4 regions of the Iodobacter fluviatilis genome follow, and region 1 is predicted to be linked to each of the others. Evidence: predicted binding sites of a transcription regulator. Region 1 holds the regulator's gene; each other region holds the start of a gene.

What was found. The regulator FNR, encoded in region 1, switches genes on or off when oxygen is low (the NO sensors DNR and NnrR bind a similar motif). The targets are predictions, from matches to a motif close to TTGATNNNNATCAA.
Region 2: C1H71_RS06805 (FeoA family protein) is a predicted target of FNR. The motif match lies at 1,404-1,417, and genes of this name have one in related genera.
Region 3: ubiU (ubiquinone anaerobic biosynthesis protein UbiU) is a predicted target of FNR. The motif match lies at 2,231-2,244, and genes of this name have one in related genera.
Region 4: C1H71_RS02620 (bacteriohemerythrin) is a predicted target of FNR. The motif match lies at 2,666-2,679, and genes of this name have one in related genera.

What each region holds. Positions count from the first base shown of each region.
Region 1 is NZ_CP025781.1:3,895,439-3,899,512, reverse strand. It holds gene C1H71_RS17335 (response regulator) at 1-200, opposite strand, end outside; gene C1H71_RS17330 (sulfite exporter TauE/SafE family protein) at 312-941, opposite strand; gene hemN (oxygen-independent coproporphyrinogen III oxidase) at 973-2,379, opposite strand; gene fnr (fumarate/nitrate reduction transcriptional regulator Fnr) at 2,508-3,257, shown strand; gene C1H71_RS17315 (hypothetical protein) at 3,363-3,956, shown strand.
Region 2 is NZ_CP025781.1:1,517,783-1,521,856, reverse strand. It holds gene C1H71_RS06815 (phospholipid:lipid A palmitoyltransferase) at 1-53, shown strand, start outside; gene purD (phosphoribosylamine--glycine ligase) at 68-1,345, shown strand; gene C1H71_RS06805 (FeoA family protein) at 1,498-1,758, shown strand; gene feoB (ferrous iron transport protein B) at 1,755-3,521, shown strand; gene pip (prolyl aminopeptidase) at 3,542-4,074, shown strand, end outside.
Region 3 is NZ_CP025781.1:1,665,711-1,669,784, forward strand. It holds gene ubiT (ubiquinone anaerobic biosynthesis accessory factor UbiT) at 1-172, opposite strand, end outside; gene C1H71_RS07475 (U32 family peptidase) at 169-1,044, opposite strand; gene ubiU (ubiquinone anaerobic biosynthesis protein UbiU) at 1,177-2,175, opposite strand; gene gnd (phosphogluconate dehydrogenase (NAD(+)-dependent, decarboxylating)) at 2,613-3,524, shown strand; gene C1H71_RS07490 (bifunctional helix-turn-helix transcriptional regulator/GNAT family N-acetyltransferase) at 3,582-4,074, opposite strand, start outside.
Region 4 is NZ_CP025781.1:630,068-634,141, reverse strand. It holds gene tpx (thiol peroxidase) at 1-4, opposite strand, end outside; gene C1H71_RS02630 (DUF3426 domain-containing protein) at 229-1,359, opposite strand; gene prmA (50S ribosomal protein L11 methyltransferase) at 1,325-2,212, opposite strand; gene C1H71_RS02620 (bacteriohemerythrin) at 2,746-3,195, shown strand; gene yajC (preprotein translocase subunit YajC) at 3,469-3,795, shown strand; gene secD (protein translocase subunit SecD) at 3,861-4,074, shown strand, end outside.

The DNA of each region.
Region 1 (4,074 bases):
TCTAATACGGCGTACCCATCAAGCAGCGGCATGGTTAAATCTAAAAACATCACATCAGCTTTGCCTGCTCGATAAGCTGCTAGTGCTTCAATACCATTGCATACTTGCGTAATTTCAACATCCCAATTTGTAGGTAAGGCTTTTATTAGCATTTTTCTGGCCATAGCAGAATCATCAACAACCAAAATAGGGATAGGCATCTTTTTAAAAGTTCCTTCAATCAGAAACAACAACTTTAAAAACGCAATATATAATTATTTTTTATACGCAGCTTGGCGCAGCGTAAAACAAAACCCAAAAACACTTAATCGTCAATATAGATATTGGGCAATTCTGAAAGAGCCAAGAAGAATTAAACTTCCACCGAAAAAATAACGCAAATAAGGACGGCGCAATAGCGCGCGTAACGGCTCTATAAAGGCCGACATCAGCAATAAATTAGGTAGAGTACCAAGCCCAAACGCCAGCATAATTAAACCGCCATGCAAAGGACTTGCACTGGCTAAAGCATTAAGTGACGCTGTATAGACCAAACCACAGGGCAGCCAGCCCCATAACGCACCTACAATTAAAGTGTCTAACCACCGTTTAACCGGCAAATACAGCCGCATAAACGGCTGTATTTTACCCCATAATGGCCGACCTGCTTTCTCTAAATGCAGGATCAATACTGACCATCCTGCCATATACGCGCCAAGCAAAATCAGTAATAAATTCGCAGCAATAAATAGAATGCTTTTAATCCCTTGCAAAGAAAGCAAGACAGGCAAAGAACCCAGCCCCCCCACCAATATGCCAATCAGGACATAGCCTAGGATGCGCCCTAAATTAAACCCTAAATGGTAATGCCAGCGGCGTCCAGCAGGCAGCTGCAGGCTAAAAGCCGTCACCACCCCACCACACATTCCAACACAATGCCCTCCGCCTAACAGTCCAGCCAAAAACAAGGCCAAAAGATCAAATTCAAGCAATTTATATCAACTTTGAATATCGCCCCGCAGGTGCCGCATGGCGTAAATAACGATCAAATATCATCGCAATAGAGCGAACTAGAAAACGCCCCTTAGCGCTAACCACAATAGAATCATCTAACACAGAAACTAAACCATCAGCTTGATATGGCGAAAGCAGGATTAACTCCTCCGAAAAATAACTTTTAAAATCAACAAAGTAAGATAATTCCAATGGCTGATAATTCAATTCAAACTGACACATTAATGATTGAATCACGGCAGCACGCAACAAATCATCGTGAGTTACGCTTAAGCCGCGCTCAACCGGCAAGTTATTTTGATCTAAAGCAGCATAATAAGAGATTAAATCCTTTGCATTTTGTGAATAACAACGCCCCACCTTACCAATAGCCGACACACCAAACGCCATTAAATCACAATCTGCATGCGTGGAATAACCCTGAAAATTACGATGCAAAGCACCACGACGCTGCGCGATGGCCAGTGCATCATTAGGCAACGCAAAGTGATCCATGCCGATGTAAACATAACCTGCGGCAAGTAACTGATTAACACTACTTTGTAAAATATCTAGTTTACCCTCTGCCGAGGGCAACTGCCCAGCATCAATGCGCCTTTGCGGCTTAAATCGCTCGGGTAAATGGGCGTAGCTATATAGGGCAATGCGGTCAGGCAAGAGGGTCAGCACTCTTTCTATCGTTTGAAACATCGTGGTTTGGCTTTGCAGCGGCAAACCGTAAATTAAATCGATGCTTACTGATTTAAAGCCATTAGCACGGGCTGCCTCAATCACAATGCGTGTTTCTTCTTCAGATTGCACACGGTTAACCGCCTGCTGAACGGCTAAATTAAAGTCTTGAATCCCCACACTCATTCGATTAAAGCCAATTTTACCCAATAAAGCCACGGTAGCTGCATTCACTTTACGTGGGTCTATTTCTATGGAGAATTCACCATCGGGCTTTAAATCAAAATGACTACGAATTCCTTCCATTAAACGAACCAATTGTGCATCGTTTAAGAACGTGGGCGTACCACCACCAAAATGCAATTGCGATACTCGGCCACGATTTGTTAATAATGCCGCCTGTATTTTTATCTCTTTCAGGAGATAATCTAAGTATTGATCAGCCTTTTCTTGATCCTTGGTAATGACTTTATTACAAGCGCAGTAATAGCAAATCGTATTGCAAAAAGGCAGATGAAAGTACAAGGATAATGGCTTAATGGCTGTGCCTGGCTGTTGCTTAGCGACACTCTTCTCATAGCTTTGAGCATCCATTGCAACAAATCGGTCCGCAGTGGGGTAGGATGTATACCTTGGCCCCTTGCCGCTGTGCTGGCTTATTAGATCACGATCAAAGTCAAGCGATTTTAATACAGTGGCATTATTTTGATGTAGCATATTTCATCCTTATGAACGCATGTGTGCAGCTTGCCCATATTCATTTCCCATAACCTTGATCGATATCAACACAGTCGCGAGAAAATACGTGCAACTGGTGATAACGAGTACATAGATTGAATGATCCCATGACCACAACACCTCACATTCCAGTCCGCGACCTAGGCCTTAAACATCTTCGCCAAAGCTGTGTGAACTGTAGCTTGCGGGAACTATGCCTACCTATTGGGCTTTCTGCCGATGAGATGCACGAACTGGACACGCTGATCACGCAAGCCAAACCCATTAAACGGGGCGAGGCGCTGTACCGTGCAGGTGAGCCTTTCCGCTCTCTATTTGCGATTCGACTGGGTTTTTTTAAAGCCAGCGTTATTTCAGAAGACGGACGTGAGCAGGTGACTGGGTTTCATATGACAGGCGAGCTAATGGGCATGGATGCGGTCAGTGCCGACTTACATACTTGCGATGCTATTGCCTTAGAAGATAGTGAAGTGTGTGAGTTACCGTTTACCGACATGGAAGAATTAAGCCGTCGCATCCCTGTCTTACAACATCACTTTTACAAACTAATGAGCCGCGAAATTGTTCGCGACCATGGCGTCATGCTTTTACTTGGCAATATGAAAGCCGAAGAGCGTATTGCTGCGTTTTTGCTAAATTTATCCCAGCGATTTGCCATCCGTGGTTATTCTGCCAGCAGCTTTCACTTGCGCATGACCCGTGAAGAAATTGGCAGTTATTTGGGACTTAAACTTGAGACGGTGAGCCGCTCACTCTCTAAATTCCAAGAAAATGGTTTGATTAAGGTGCAAAACCGCCTGATTGAAATCATTGATGCCCCCGCACTCAAACAATTAATCAACAATTGCCAACAATAAGCCACTATACCTATGACTCCATCTGGCCCAGTCCTTTTTTTAGCTCCTGCGGCTATTTTGGAGTCTTTGCAAGCCAGGCTAAATATTTTGTCAATACCGCAGCTCATGCTGCTTCCTATTAACATGCAATCGCAAATCCCCGTATTACCGTCTGGGGGGCTACTCCTTACCGCAGGCCACGCCAATTTTGAGCATTATTTACACAGCGCTCACTGGGCCAAAACAGAAGGCTGGCAACATATTGACCTTGCCTTAGTGGGCGAGCCTCAATGCGCAGCACATTTCGGCTGGATGTTGGCCGCCAGTGGCGAGCCAACGGCTTTAGCTTACGCAACCCCCTTACTAGACGTCCTCTCCCCCACTGGGCTGGGAAATTGGCTACACGCCGGAGGGCCGGGAGCTGCAAGTTTTTTAGCCCTCTTGCAACACATCATGCTGCAGCCGATCATTAAAAGCTGGGAAATTATTTTCCCTAATGGCAAGCCATCACCTAAGGCAGATTTAGGTAAACTAGCAGAACTACAAACAACTCAATGGCAAGCCATCCATCCACTCTGCCAGCAATACCTAGCCTTCAGCCAAGGGCGGACTCACCACGCTGCACATCCACAGCAAACCCCCTTCCAGCTACCTGCACATATCGAGCCTGCCGCCACACTAGCCCAGTTTTTGATGCAATTTGCACCCAAAGGGCAGTAATAACACGCCACCCTACGGGCAAAAAACGACCCGCATCCAGCAAAAACCCACTCAATTCACCGCAAAACGCAGCAAATATCAGCCATATTCACAAGCGAACTGACAAAACGTCCGCCAG
Region 2 (4,074 bases), 2.1 Mb from region 1:
AACTAAATAATGGCAATGTGGCTTATGTCTTTGGCCGCTACGAATTCGATTAACAGGAAACAGATTCATGAATATTTTGGTGGTTGGTTCGGGTGGCCGTGAACACGCATTGGCTTGGAAAATTGCCCAATCTGAGCGCGTGGGTAAAGTGTTTGTGGCGCCGGGCAATGCGGGTACTGCACTGGAAAAAGATTTAACTAATATAGATATTACGGCAATTGATCAATTGATCGCTTTTGCCAAAGCAGAAAATATTGCCATTACTGTTGTCGGGCCAGAAGCACCATTGTCGCAAGGTGTGGTGGATGCATTTCGCGAAGCAGGTTTAAAAATATTTGGCCCAACTCGCGCAGCGGCACAATTGGAATGGTCTAAAGACTTTGCCAAAGCCTTTATGCAGCGCCATGGTATTCCTACAGCGGCTTACCAGACTTTTGCTAATGCGGATGAAGCGCACGCTTATATCAAAGCGCAGGGCGCGCCGATTGTGATCAAGGCAGATGGCCTAGCTGCGGGCAAGGGCGTGGTTGTGGCGATGACGCTGGATGAAGCGCACGCTGCGGTTGATTCTATGCTGTCCGATAATAAATTTGGCGATGCGGGTGCTCGCGTGGTGATTGAAGAGTGCCTTGTTGGTGAGGAAGCCAGTTTTATTGTGATGGTCGATGGCAAAAATGTGCTGGCCATGGCTTCTAGCCAAGATCATAAACGCCTCTTGGATGGTGACGAAGGCCCAAATACCGGCGGCATGGGCGCGTATAGTCCAGCACCTGTGGTCACCCCAGATGTGCATGCCAAAGTGATGCGTGAAGTGATTATGCCTACCGTGCAAGGCATGGCGAAAGACGGCACTGTATTTACGGGTTTCTTATATGCAGGCCTGATGATTGATGCGCTGGGTAATCCCAAAGTGATCGAATACAACTGTCGCTTTGGCGACCCTGAAACCCAGCCGATTATGCTGCGTTTAAAAAGCGATTTTGTCACCTTGCTCGAGCACGGTGTGAATGGCACGCTGGATCAAATTGAAGCCGAATGGGATCGTCGCGTGGCGATGGGCGTGGTCATGGCTGCCGCTAATTACCCAGAAACTCCGCGTAAAGGCGATTTAATCTCCGGCCTGCCAACAACTGCGCTAGAAGACGGCCATGTATTTCATGCCGGCACGGCTCTAAATGAGCAGGGTGAAGCTGTAACTGCTGGTGGCCGTGTACTTTGTGTAACCGCCTTCGGCGACAGTTTTAAAATGGCACAAAAACGCGCTTATCAGATTCTGGCCGGTGTTTCATTTGCCGGTGCGCAATATCGCAACGACATCGGCTGGCGAGCGATTAGCCGCAAGTAATACTTGATCGTTGAGAAAAAAGCCATGCTCTGTATGGCTTTTTTCTTGTCTGGGCACTCTGATGAAGATCAATAAATAACAGCGCGCAGATTGACGCACTGTTTTGTAAGGCAGATGATGTTGTAACAAAAACCGTTCTCATTGTTGAAACCATGACACTTGCTGATCTTCCTCTGAATACCCTTGCCAAAATTCTCATCACCCAGCTTTCTCCAGATTTAACCCAGCGCCTTGCCGCCCTAGGCTTGCATGCAGAGCGCGATATTGAAGTGATTCGCCGAGGCTTTTTTAATGGGCCTTTGCAGCTGCGTGTTGCTAGTACTGATTTTATGCTGAGGCGGAATGATGCACGGCAAATTGTGGTTTTGGTTTTACCACAGGCAGAGGCTGATCTGATTGCGGTGGCAGCATGAAACGTGTTGCCTTGGTAGGCATGCCAAACACAGGTAAATCAACCTTATTTAATCGCATCACAGGTGGTACGGCACGCACAGCTAATTGGCCTGGGCTGACGGTGGATTTGGCTTCCAGCCGTATTTTGCTGGGCGGCGCTATGGTGCAGATGATTGATCTGCCAGGGATTTATGATTTAAGTGGCGGGGCTGAAGACGAGCGTATTACTCAGGAATTTCTGAATAAAACTGAGCTAGATGCCATTTTATTAGTACTGAACGCCACGCAGCTAGATAGGCAACTGGTGTTGGCTTTGCAGCTAAAAGCACTGGGCGCGCCGCTGATTATTGCGCTTAATATGAGCGATGAAGCCAAGCAGGCTGGGGTGCAAATTAATCTAGAAGGGCTGGCTGCTGAGCTAGCCTGCCCCGTGCTAAAAATCAGTGCCAAGCATGGCCAAGGTGTGCCTGATTTAAAAGAGGCGCTCAATCGCCTGATCAGCCAGCAAGCGCCTAAGCAAATTGCACTGGCCCATGCACCCGCATCCAATACCCTGCATCAGGACGAGGCGAGGCTTTATAGCCGCTTTATTCATCGCCCCGCTATTTTGCCTCCTGGCCCCACCGCCATGCTGGATCGCTGGGTTTTGCATCCGCTACTTGGCTTGCCGCTGTTTGTGCTGATGATGTTTTGCCTGTTTCAGCTGACCTACGCCATTGGCGTGCCTTTGCAGGATCTAATGAAAGAGGGGCTGGAGTGGTTTAAAAGCGATATTTTAAAAGTGGCTGCAGCGTCTTGGCCGCCTTTTTGGTCAGGCTTTTTAGTGGATGGTGTGTTTGATGGCCTTAGTACGGTACTGACTTTTATCCCCATTATTTTTCTGTTTTTCTGCCTGATGGCGATTATTGAAGACTCAGGTTATTTCTCGCGCGCGGCTTTTATGATGGATGGGCTGATGGCGCGTCTGGGCATGGATGGCCGTGGTTTTGTGATGTTGATGATGGGCTTTGGTTGCAATGTGCCTGCCTTAATGGGCACAAGGGTGATAAGGGATAGAAAAGCGCGTTTGCTGACCATGCTGGCGATTCCTTTTTCACTATGTTCGGCGCGTTTACAGATCTTTCTGTTTTTAACTGGTGCGCTGTTTAGCCCGCTGCAAGCACCTTGGGTGCTGCTCTCTTTGTATTTTGCGAGTATTTTTATCTCTATGGGCACGGCGCTTTTGCTGCGTGGGCGCTTTAAATCGACCGAGCCATTTACGCTAGAGCTACCGCCTTATCGCTTCCCGGTGCTACGGCAAATCTTTTTGCGTGGCTGGGGCGAGGCGGCGGGCTTTGTACGGCTGGCTTCAACTATGATTGTGATTGGCGTGGTTTTAGTTTGGCTGCTCAGTAATTATCCGAATCCGCAGCATAGTTATTCCACTCTGATTGCTGGATTTTTTCAGCCCGTGTTGTCCCCAATTGGTATTCAGGCCGAGCTGTCGATTGCTTTGATATTTGGTTTTGTGGCGAAGGAAGTGGTGCTTGGTGCACTGGCGGTGATTGCTGGGCAAGACGGCACTGCCTTGGCGCATCATTTATCTATCGTACTTGATCCAGTATCCGCTTATAGCTTTATGCTATTTTCATTGACCTATGTGCCCTGTGTTTCTACTATTGCTGCCATGCGCAAGGAATCGAATAGCGTAGCGCTAACGACTTTCTCAGTGGTCTATTCTTTATTTCTCGCTTGGGTGCTGTCGTTTATCTTTTACCAAGGGGCGAGGATATTGGGATTTTAAAAATTCAGTAAGGGATTTGAATGAGCGATTTATTGTTTCCGGAAATTCAGCCACACCGCAGCGGCCGCTTGGCCGTAGATGATGTGCATACCCTTTATTGGGAAGAATGCGGTAATCCTGATGGCGTGCCGGTGCTGTTTTTGCATGGCGGCCCCGGAGGCGGCATTTCGCCCATGCATCGCCGCTTTTTTGATCCCGCCTATTACCGTATTGTGTTATTTGATCAGCGCGGTGCAGGGCAATCGACGCCCTTGGGTGAGTATCGCAATAACACCACCGCTCATTTAATCGCCGATATCGAAGTCTTGCGTCAGATGCTGGATGTAGAACAGTGGTTGGTATTTGGCGGCTCTTGGGGATCGACTCTTTCGCTGGCCTATGGCGAAGCGCATCCTGAGGCATGTTTAGGTTTTATCTTGCGCGGGATTTTCCTTTGCACTGCGGCCGAGGTGGACTGGTTTGTGAATGGCATCGGTCATTTTTACCCAGAAGTCCACGCCGAATTCGCAGCGCATATACCTGAAGCCGAGCGAGCTAATTTGCTCGAAGCCTA
Region 3 (4,074 bases), 2.2 Mb from region 1:
TTATGCCTCGCCCAATATCCAGCACCTCCAAACGGATATTTCGCCCGCTTAGCCAAGCAAAGTCTTCCTCCAGCCATAATTTTTTTCTGGCCAGATTTAAGCTGCTGGCTAAAGCAAACGCCGCAGGGGCTTCCGGTAATTTCAGTAAAAGAAAATGTTGTAAACGTTTCATATGCACTCCTTAATGCCTGCTTCACCATGCCAATAACCATTCACCATCCCCTGTGGATAAGCTGTTGAAAAGTCGTGGATAGCATTGGGATAACTACATTTTTTAGCATACGCCGCCGCCAGCTCGCCCGTGCCAGCGGCTTGGGGGCTGATACGCAAGATATCGATGCCCATCTCGGCCATTTGCGGCAGCTCGGCATACAGCACTTGGCAGGCGGATGATTGGGTTTGAATGCCATTGAGCCGTAAAAAGCCCTGCCCTTCACGCGTAGCGACCAACTGCCCATCGGCATGATCAAGGCAGCGAAACTCACAGGCATCTTTATTTAACCCGTAATAACGTGCGGTAAAACAACGTGCTGAAAATGCCAATGGTAAATAGCCGTGAGCAAAGACTTCGGTTTCAATGACGTTGGTTTTTTCCGCCAGAATAGCCGCAATATCGGTGTGGCTGCTTTCTAAAGAAGGCAGCCAGCGCATCGCGCCTTGAGCAGCAAACCAATCCAGCGCCGCGCCGTTATAAATATTCAGATGCGGCCCAGCCACAAAAGGCATCCCCAAATCACGGGCCACTTTAACCGCCCCCAAGTCATTGGCTTCAAGACAGCCCCCCGCCTCTGCCAGCTTTTTTAAGCTAGATAAATCACTGGCCGACTCCAACAAAGCTTGCGAAGAAATCACCACCTCTTTGCCCGCTGCCCGCAAGGTTTTAGCTAGCGCCAGCCAATCTGCACTGCGCAGCTCATGCCGACGCGAACAAACCACTTCGCCCAGATAAATCACATCCACAGGCCAAGTCAGTGCCTCGGCATAAAAATCTAGCACCTGTTGCTTAGGCCAGTAATAAAGGATGGGGCCGAGGGAGAGTTTCATAAATACCTGTTAATAGAATATTGCTAAATCTTTAAGCACAGCGTTCCGCAAAGAAAACTAAACACTATTACGCTTGGTTCTGTCATTCAGGCTTAGCGTTTTTTGCACCAGTATTAGAGTGATGATTAAGCATCAACGCCACGGCCGATCATAAGCGCCCAGCGTTTGCTGATGCCCTTCTGACACCTTATCCAAAGCCGCCTGCCACGCAGGTTTAACTGAATAGCGTGGGTCCGCACAGGCATCAATAGCCATGCGCAAAGTCTTGGTTACCTCCCCAACATAAGAAGGGCTGCGCTGACGGCCCTCTACCTTGATCGCCGCTACACCAATTCGCATCAGCTCAGGCAGGATTGATAGCGTATTCAAGCTGGTTGGCTCTTCCATGGCGTAATAAGTCTCGCCCGCCACTTCAAAACGCCCCTTGCACAGGGTTGGATAGCCTGCAGGCTCACCTGCTTCAAAACGATCAATCAGCACGCCATTCAAACGCGCATCCATACGATCACCGTGGTTTTCCCAGCGAACAAAGCTGGCAGGAGAACACACACCGTGAGTGTTGGGGGATTGTCCCGTTACATAGCTAGATAAAATGCAGCGGCCCTCGGCCATGACGCAGAGGCTGCCAAAACCAAACACCTCAATCTCCACAGCCGTATTTTTAATCACGTATTCAACTTGCGGCAACGTCAGCACGCGCGGTAACACCGCACGGCGCACGCCAAAGCATTCATGCGCTAAATTAATTGCTTCAAAATTAGTGGCCGAGCCTTGCACCGATAAATGCAGATGCAAATGAGGATGGGTGCGATAGGCATATTCCAAAAGGCCCATATCGGCCAAAATCACCGCATCTGCGCCTAAATCAGCCGCCTTATCAACAGATGCACGCCACTCGGCAATTCGCCCCGGCTGAGCATAGGTATTAATTGCGATCAGCACTTCACGGCATTTAGCATGGGCGTAGCGCACGCCTTCAAGCAGCTGAGCATCGCTAAAATTAAGGCCAGCAAAGTTTCTGGCATTAGTGGCATTTTTAAAACCAAGATAAACCGCATCAGCCCCTTGATCGATCGCGGTTTTTAAGGCGGGCAGGCTGCCAGCAGGGCAAACCAGTTGTGGCAGGGCCATAAGCACCCCCGAATGATAAACACGGGTAGCTTAAATACATCTGACACAGCGCTTTTTAAGTTAAATCAAACAAACATCAGAAATAGCGCGCAGAAAAAAGCGTGCGTCTGCAAAAGCAGCACCGCACGCCTTAATCAACCCACACACAGAGTGACCATGCCACAAAGCCCACACGCTTTATGACACTTTTTCATCATACTGCATCGCAACATATTCTGGTTTAATCAGGATCAATTTCTTAAAAACAAGCCCAAAATAACAAAAAAAACGTAAGAAAGGCCGTTTACCGTGTTTTGTAGGCATTTGCTTCCCACTACGCCCAACGCGTAGTGCCATAATTCCCAATTGGCAGACATGAGACTAAGGTTCATGCTGCAGGATATTCACGCTTGGGCACAAGCCAAGCACGAGAAAACGAACAAACAAGGATGCTCAAAATGCAAATTGCAATGATTGGTCTCGGTAAAATGGGCGCAAATATGACTCGCCGCTTAGCTGCTGGTGGCGCTACCATATTTGGCTTTGATGTAAGTGCTGAAACGCGTACCCAACTTGCCGCTGAGCACGCCAATATCCGCAGTTTTGACTCCGTAGCCAGCCTAATTGCCGAATTACCAAGCCCGCGAGTGGTGTGGATGATGTTACCTGCCGGCGAAATCAGCGAAACCATGTTTGGTGAGCTGACTGCTTTACTGGCCCCTGGTGATTTGATTATTGATGGCGCAAACGCCATGTATAAAGACTCACAACGCCACGCTAAAGAGCTGAATGCCAAAGGCTTTAAGTTTATGGATGCGGGCGTATCAGGTGGCGTATGGGGCTTAGCTAACGGCTACACCATTATGATTGGCGGCGAAAAAGACGCATTTGCGATGGCGGAGCCGTTTGTTAAAATCTTGGCTCCAGCATCAGATCGCGGCTGGATTCACGCAGGCCCAGCCGGTAGCGGCCACTATGTGAAGATGGTTCACAACGGCATTGAATACGGCATGATGCAAGCCTTTGCCGAAGGCTTTGCCCTCTTGGAAGCCAAAAAAGAGCTAAATCTTGATCTAGCTGAAGTCGCTGAAACATGGCGTCACGGCTCAGTAATCCGCTCATGGCTGCTCGACTTAACCGCCGACACCCTGAAAAACGATACCAAGCTAGAAAACATCCAACCCTTCGTTCCTGATTCAGGCGAAGGCCGCTGGACAGTACTAGAAGCCGTAGAACTAGGCGTTCCTGCGCCGGTGATTGCAGCGTCGCTATTCCAGCGCTACACCACCCAAGGTAAAGGTGATTACGTCGCTAAATTGCTATCGATGATGCGCAATGCCTTTGGCGGCCATCATGTAGCCAAGAAGTAAACGGCTTTAACATACTAAAAACAAACCCCGTCTTTTTAAAAGGCGGGGTTTGTTTTTTTACAGATCCTTCAGCATAAAAATTTCGCAAGAATGATGGCCGGTATCGCCCATCGCTTCTGTAATTTGCCTAAAGCCCATTTTTTTATACAGGGCAAGCGCTGCCGGTAAACTGGCGGTGGTTTCCAAATAGCACTGCTGATACCCCGCCTGCTGCGCAAAATCACAGGCAATATTAAGCAAACGTTGGCCAAAACCTAAACCTCGGCTGCTGCTTAATAAATACATTTTTTGTAACTCGCATACCGATCCCGCAGCCCCAGCTAGCGGAGCAATGCCTGCTCCACCGAGCAGCTCACCAGAGTCTTGCTGAATCACCCAATAAGCCGCCCCTGCCTGCTGATAGCAAGGATAAAGTTGATCCAAATGCGGGTCTGAAACGCCATAACCCTGAGCCGCACTCAAACCATGCTCAGCAGACACCTGCCGAATCACCGCCGCAATGCCTTGATTATCCGCTTCTAACATTGGGCGGATTTGATAGCCCTGCTGG
Region 4 (4,074 bases), 1.2 Mb from region 1:
CCATGATCTACTCCGTCTAAGTGATCAGTAATTAGGCAAATTTGCCCTCTACCTACATTTATATTTTAAATAACTATAGCCCCTGAGTGCTTCATCACAATACCTTAATGCCGCTCTTTTGTAAGGGGGTGCTAAGGATAATTTAATTGGCCCAGCTTGGCCACCTTAGCCTGCCATTTCAGGGGGTGAGATAAGTTTTATCTTTTTCGCCATTAATCGGTGCGGGCATTATGGATAAAACCAGTAGATTGAGTAAGCGGTGGAGTGCAGCTCACCTAAGTCTATTTGTAAAAAGGCTCGTAGCTCATCTTGCGCATCAAATTGCAGGCGCTTTTTATCATGGCTGCTGAGGTACTCGCTGGGTTTAAATACTTTTTTAAGTACGATATGTTCTTGATCATCCGTCAGGGTGACTTCGAGCATCGGCAATGCTTGCTCGTATTGAGCCAAGTTTCGCAAGGTGGCATTGAGCTGAATAATATTGGGGAACTCGGGCACGTAGCTGAGTTCTGACCATTCTGAGCGAAGCATCTCGGTATTTTTAGGTAGGGGCATGCTGCAGCCTAATGCTTGGCAGGCGCTGATTAGCTTAGGCCTTAGCCATGGTAGCTCCATCGAGATTTGAGTACGCTGATGGTAGGCAAGCTGAAGGGCAAAGCCCAGCATCAGCAGAACAATGGCCGCTATATAAACTGAATGCCATTTGGAGTGGGCAGGCGCTGGGGCCAGCAGATTATCGTCATCCATATAGATGGGGCGATAGCTGCTGGGTTCTTTACTTACGGGAGGGGTAACAGGTTTTGGTGCTTCTTTTGGTAAAGCTGGGGCAGCTTGTTGAGGTACTGGCTCTTTACTTACGGGAGGGGTAACAGGCTTTGGTGTTTTTTTTGGTAAAGCTGGGGCAGCTTGTTGAGGTACTGGCTTGGCGATTTTGGCGCTGGGCGTATGCGAATCAGTGGCGGGTATCGCCTCATACTGGATATCTGCTGCTAAGTTTTGTATCGCTATCGCCACATTATCCACTTTAGGCTCAGCGGTGCTGGCTACCGGCTCGGCAATAGGCTGTGGCTTTGGGCTGGCGATGTGTGGCTTAACTTGAGGGGTCTCTACAACCACGCTATGGGGCAGTACAAGAGATGCCTCTTTTGTAGTAGTAGGTATGCTGTTGACTTTTTCTGTAAGCGGATCGCTCTTTAAGCTGTCTTTGGCGTTAAAGACAAAGGCGCAGCGCCCACAGCGAACTTTTCCGCGGTGGGCCGCAAGCTGCGCTTCCGTTACACGAAAAGCGGTTTGGCAGTTTGGGCAACGGGTGATGTCATTCATATTACTTGCGCGTACCTGATAAACAGACCCAGCCATCTTCGATTTGCGGTGTGTTCATGGCAAACCATTGGCTGTAAATAGCGATAACATCGTCAGCTTGTTCGGCCAAAATGCCGGATAAGGCAATACGGCCATTCAATTTGACTTTAGCAGCTAGCATCGGGGCAAGTGCTTTGAGTGGATTGGTTAGAATATTGGCAATCACCACGTCGTAACTGGAGGTTGGCTCGGCATCAGGCAAGTAAAACTGAACTTCAACGACATTTTGTTCGGCATTTTGCCGTGAGGCAGTCATGGCTTGCGGATCGATATCCACGCCAACAGCAGACACGGCGCCTAGCTTAATACCAGCAATCGCTAAAATTCCAGAGCCGCAGCCGTAATCGAGTAAGGTTTCGCCACCTGCCAGATTACTATCTAGCCATTTTAAGCAAAGGCGGGTGGTTGGGTGGCTACCCGTGCCAAAGGCCAAGCCTGGATCGAGTTGGATGCTGATCGCACCAGCATCTGGGCATTCGTGCCAAGTAGGGGTAATCCATAGACGATCAGAAATAGGGATTGGATTAAATTGGGATTGAGTTAGGCGTACCCAATCTTGTTCCTCTACACGCACTACATCAAATGAGGGGAGGGCTAGTTTTAAACTCGTGCTGGCCGCGGCTACAATCAGTGCAGTATTGATTCCTTTATCAAACAGTGCGAGCAGAATACTTTGCTCCCACAACTGATCGACGGGTTCACCAGGCTCACCAAAAATTGGCTTTTCTGCATCAGTGCCGGCTTGCGCGTCTTCAATGCTAACGGAGAGCGCACCCAAGTCAAACAGCGCGTCAGAAAAACGTTCTGCATGGATGGATTCGGTGGTGATGCGTAGTTCTAGCCAAGACATTTTTGTATACCTGTTAGTGTTCTTCCACGCATTGTCGCATTCCCCCTTAGTTTTGAGAATGTTTTTACTTGTAAAAGTAGGGGTGGGGCGTGATCGCTAGATTGTTGATGTTTATGTTTTAAGCTTTGAGCTTACTAATGAGTCGTTACCTAGCAGCCTGTCGGACTTAAGACTGATCTACTACGGAAAAGCCGGATTTGGCCAGATTTCACGCATTTTCTCGTTGAATAGCCAGCTATTCGCCTCAAAAACCCACGAAATCTGTCTCAAACCGGTCCTTCCCTCGCTACGATCGCTTAAGTCCGATAGGCTGCTAGCGCATTATTAAAAGGCGATTTGCAAGGGGTAGCATATTCACAAATACTCGCTGATGAGTGCAGTAGGCCGCAGCCCTTAATAGCCCATTTTCATGGTTATTTCTTATTCAGACTTTCCCTAGGCTGATGCCAAACTTTGATATACGTCAATATTAATAGGCCTCCTCGGCGGCATGATCCCTATCAAATTATTAAATAATAGGGAGTAACACGGCAATGGCACTATTTTTTGAGTGGACTGATGAGTTATCGGTGGGGATCCAGGAAATTGATGAGCAGCACAAGGTGCTGATTGAATTACTTAATGAATTACACGATGCAATTCGTCAGCGCCACGGTAGCGAGGCTTCTGTCCAGATTCTAGGGCGCTTAGCCGATTACACCCGAACACACTTTACTGTGGAAGAAAGTTTAATGCGTATCTTAGGTTATCCAGATTACGATGCGCATAAGCAACATCACGAAGATTTAATAAACCAAATGAACGAGCTACAACTTCGGTTAAGTGCAGGTGAAGCGGTGACTTTTGAATTGATGCATTTTTTAAGACACTGGCTCACCAATCATATTATGGAAGGCGATAAACGTTACACCGAGTACTTTTTATCCTGCGGGGCACAGGAAAAGTGGCATAAAAAGAGTTGGTTAGAGCGATTTTGGGCCTAGTCAATCGCAGCATTTATGCCAATAAGTGGGCTTAATCGTTTGTTTTTAAAGCAAAGTAGCTGAGCGATAGAGGTGGGGCGTTTGGACGTGACAACATAGCTTGGTGAAAGTTCCGCTTTTTTGGGATTTAAAAAAGCCAGATGCTAATCTAGCTACTGAACACAGGCGATTTAAGTCGCTTTGATGACCTATAGCAAAAAAGCTGGGTAGATTTTGTGCGGTTCAGCGGCTAGAATGGCCCGCTTTGCTTTACTCACACGGAACCGACCCTATATGTTCATTCCATCCGCGTTTGCTCAAGGCGCCGCACCGGCGGCAGAAATGAGCTTTATGTCTTTCCTTCCTATGATCGTGATTTTTGTTTTGTTCTGGTTCATGTTGATCCGTCCACAACAAAAGCGCGCCAAAGAACAACAAGCTTTGTTGGCTGCTCTTGCCAAGGGCGATGAAGTGGCAACCAGCAGCGGTATTCTGGGCCGTATCACTAAGGTGAACGAGCAGTATGTCACTCTTGAAATGGCTGACGGCGTAGAAATCTTGATCCAACGTGCTGCAGTTGCTGCGCGTTTGGAAAAAGGCACTATTAAAAACAACAAATAAAGCCAATAGGCGGTGACTTTGTTTTTCAAACAAAGCATCGCCTTTTGCGCATTCTGGGTCCCGTTATGAATCGCTACCCGCTTTGGAAATACCTGTTAATTATTTTGACCGTTGCTTTGGCAGCGCTCTATACCCTGCCTAATCTATTTGGCGAAAGCCCTGCAGTACAAATTGCGAGTGTTCGTGCCACGGTTAAAGTGGATACTGCGCTGCAACACACTGCCGCAGATATTTTAAAAAATGCAGGCATTAAGACTGAAGACGCTTTTTTTGATGGCA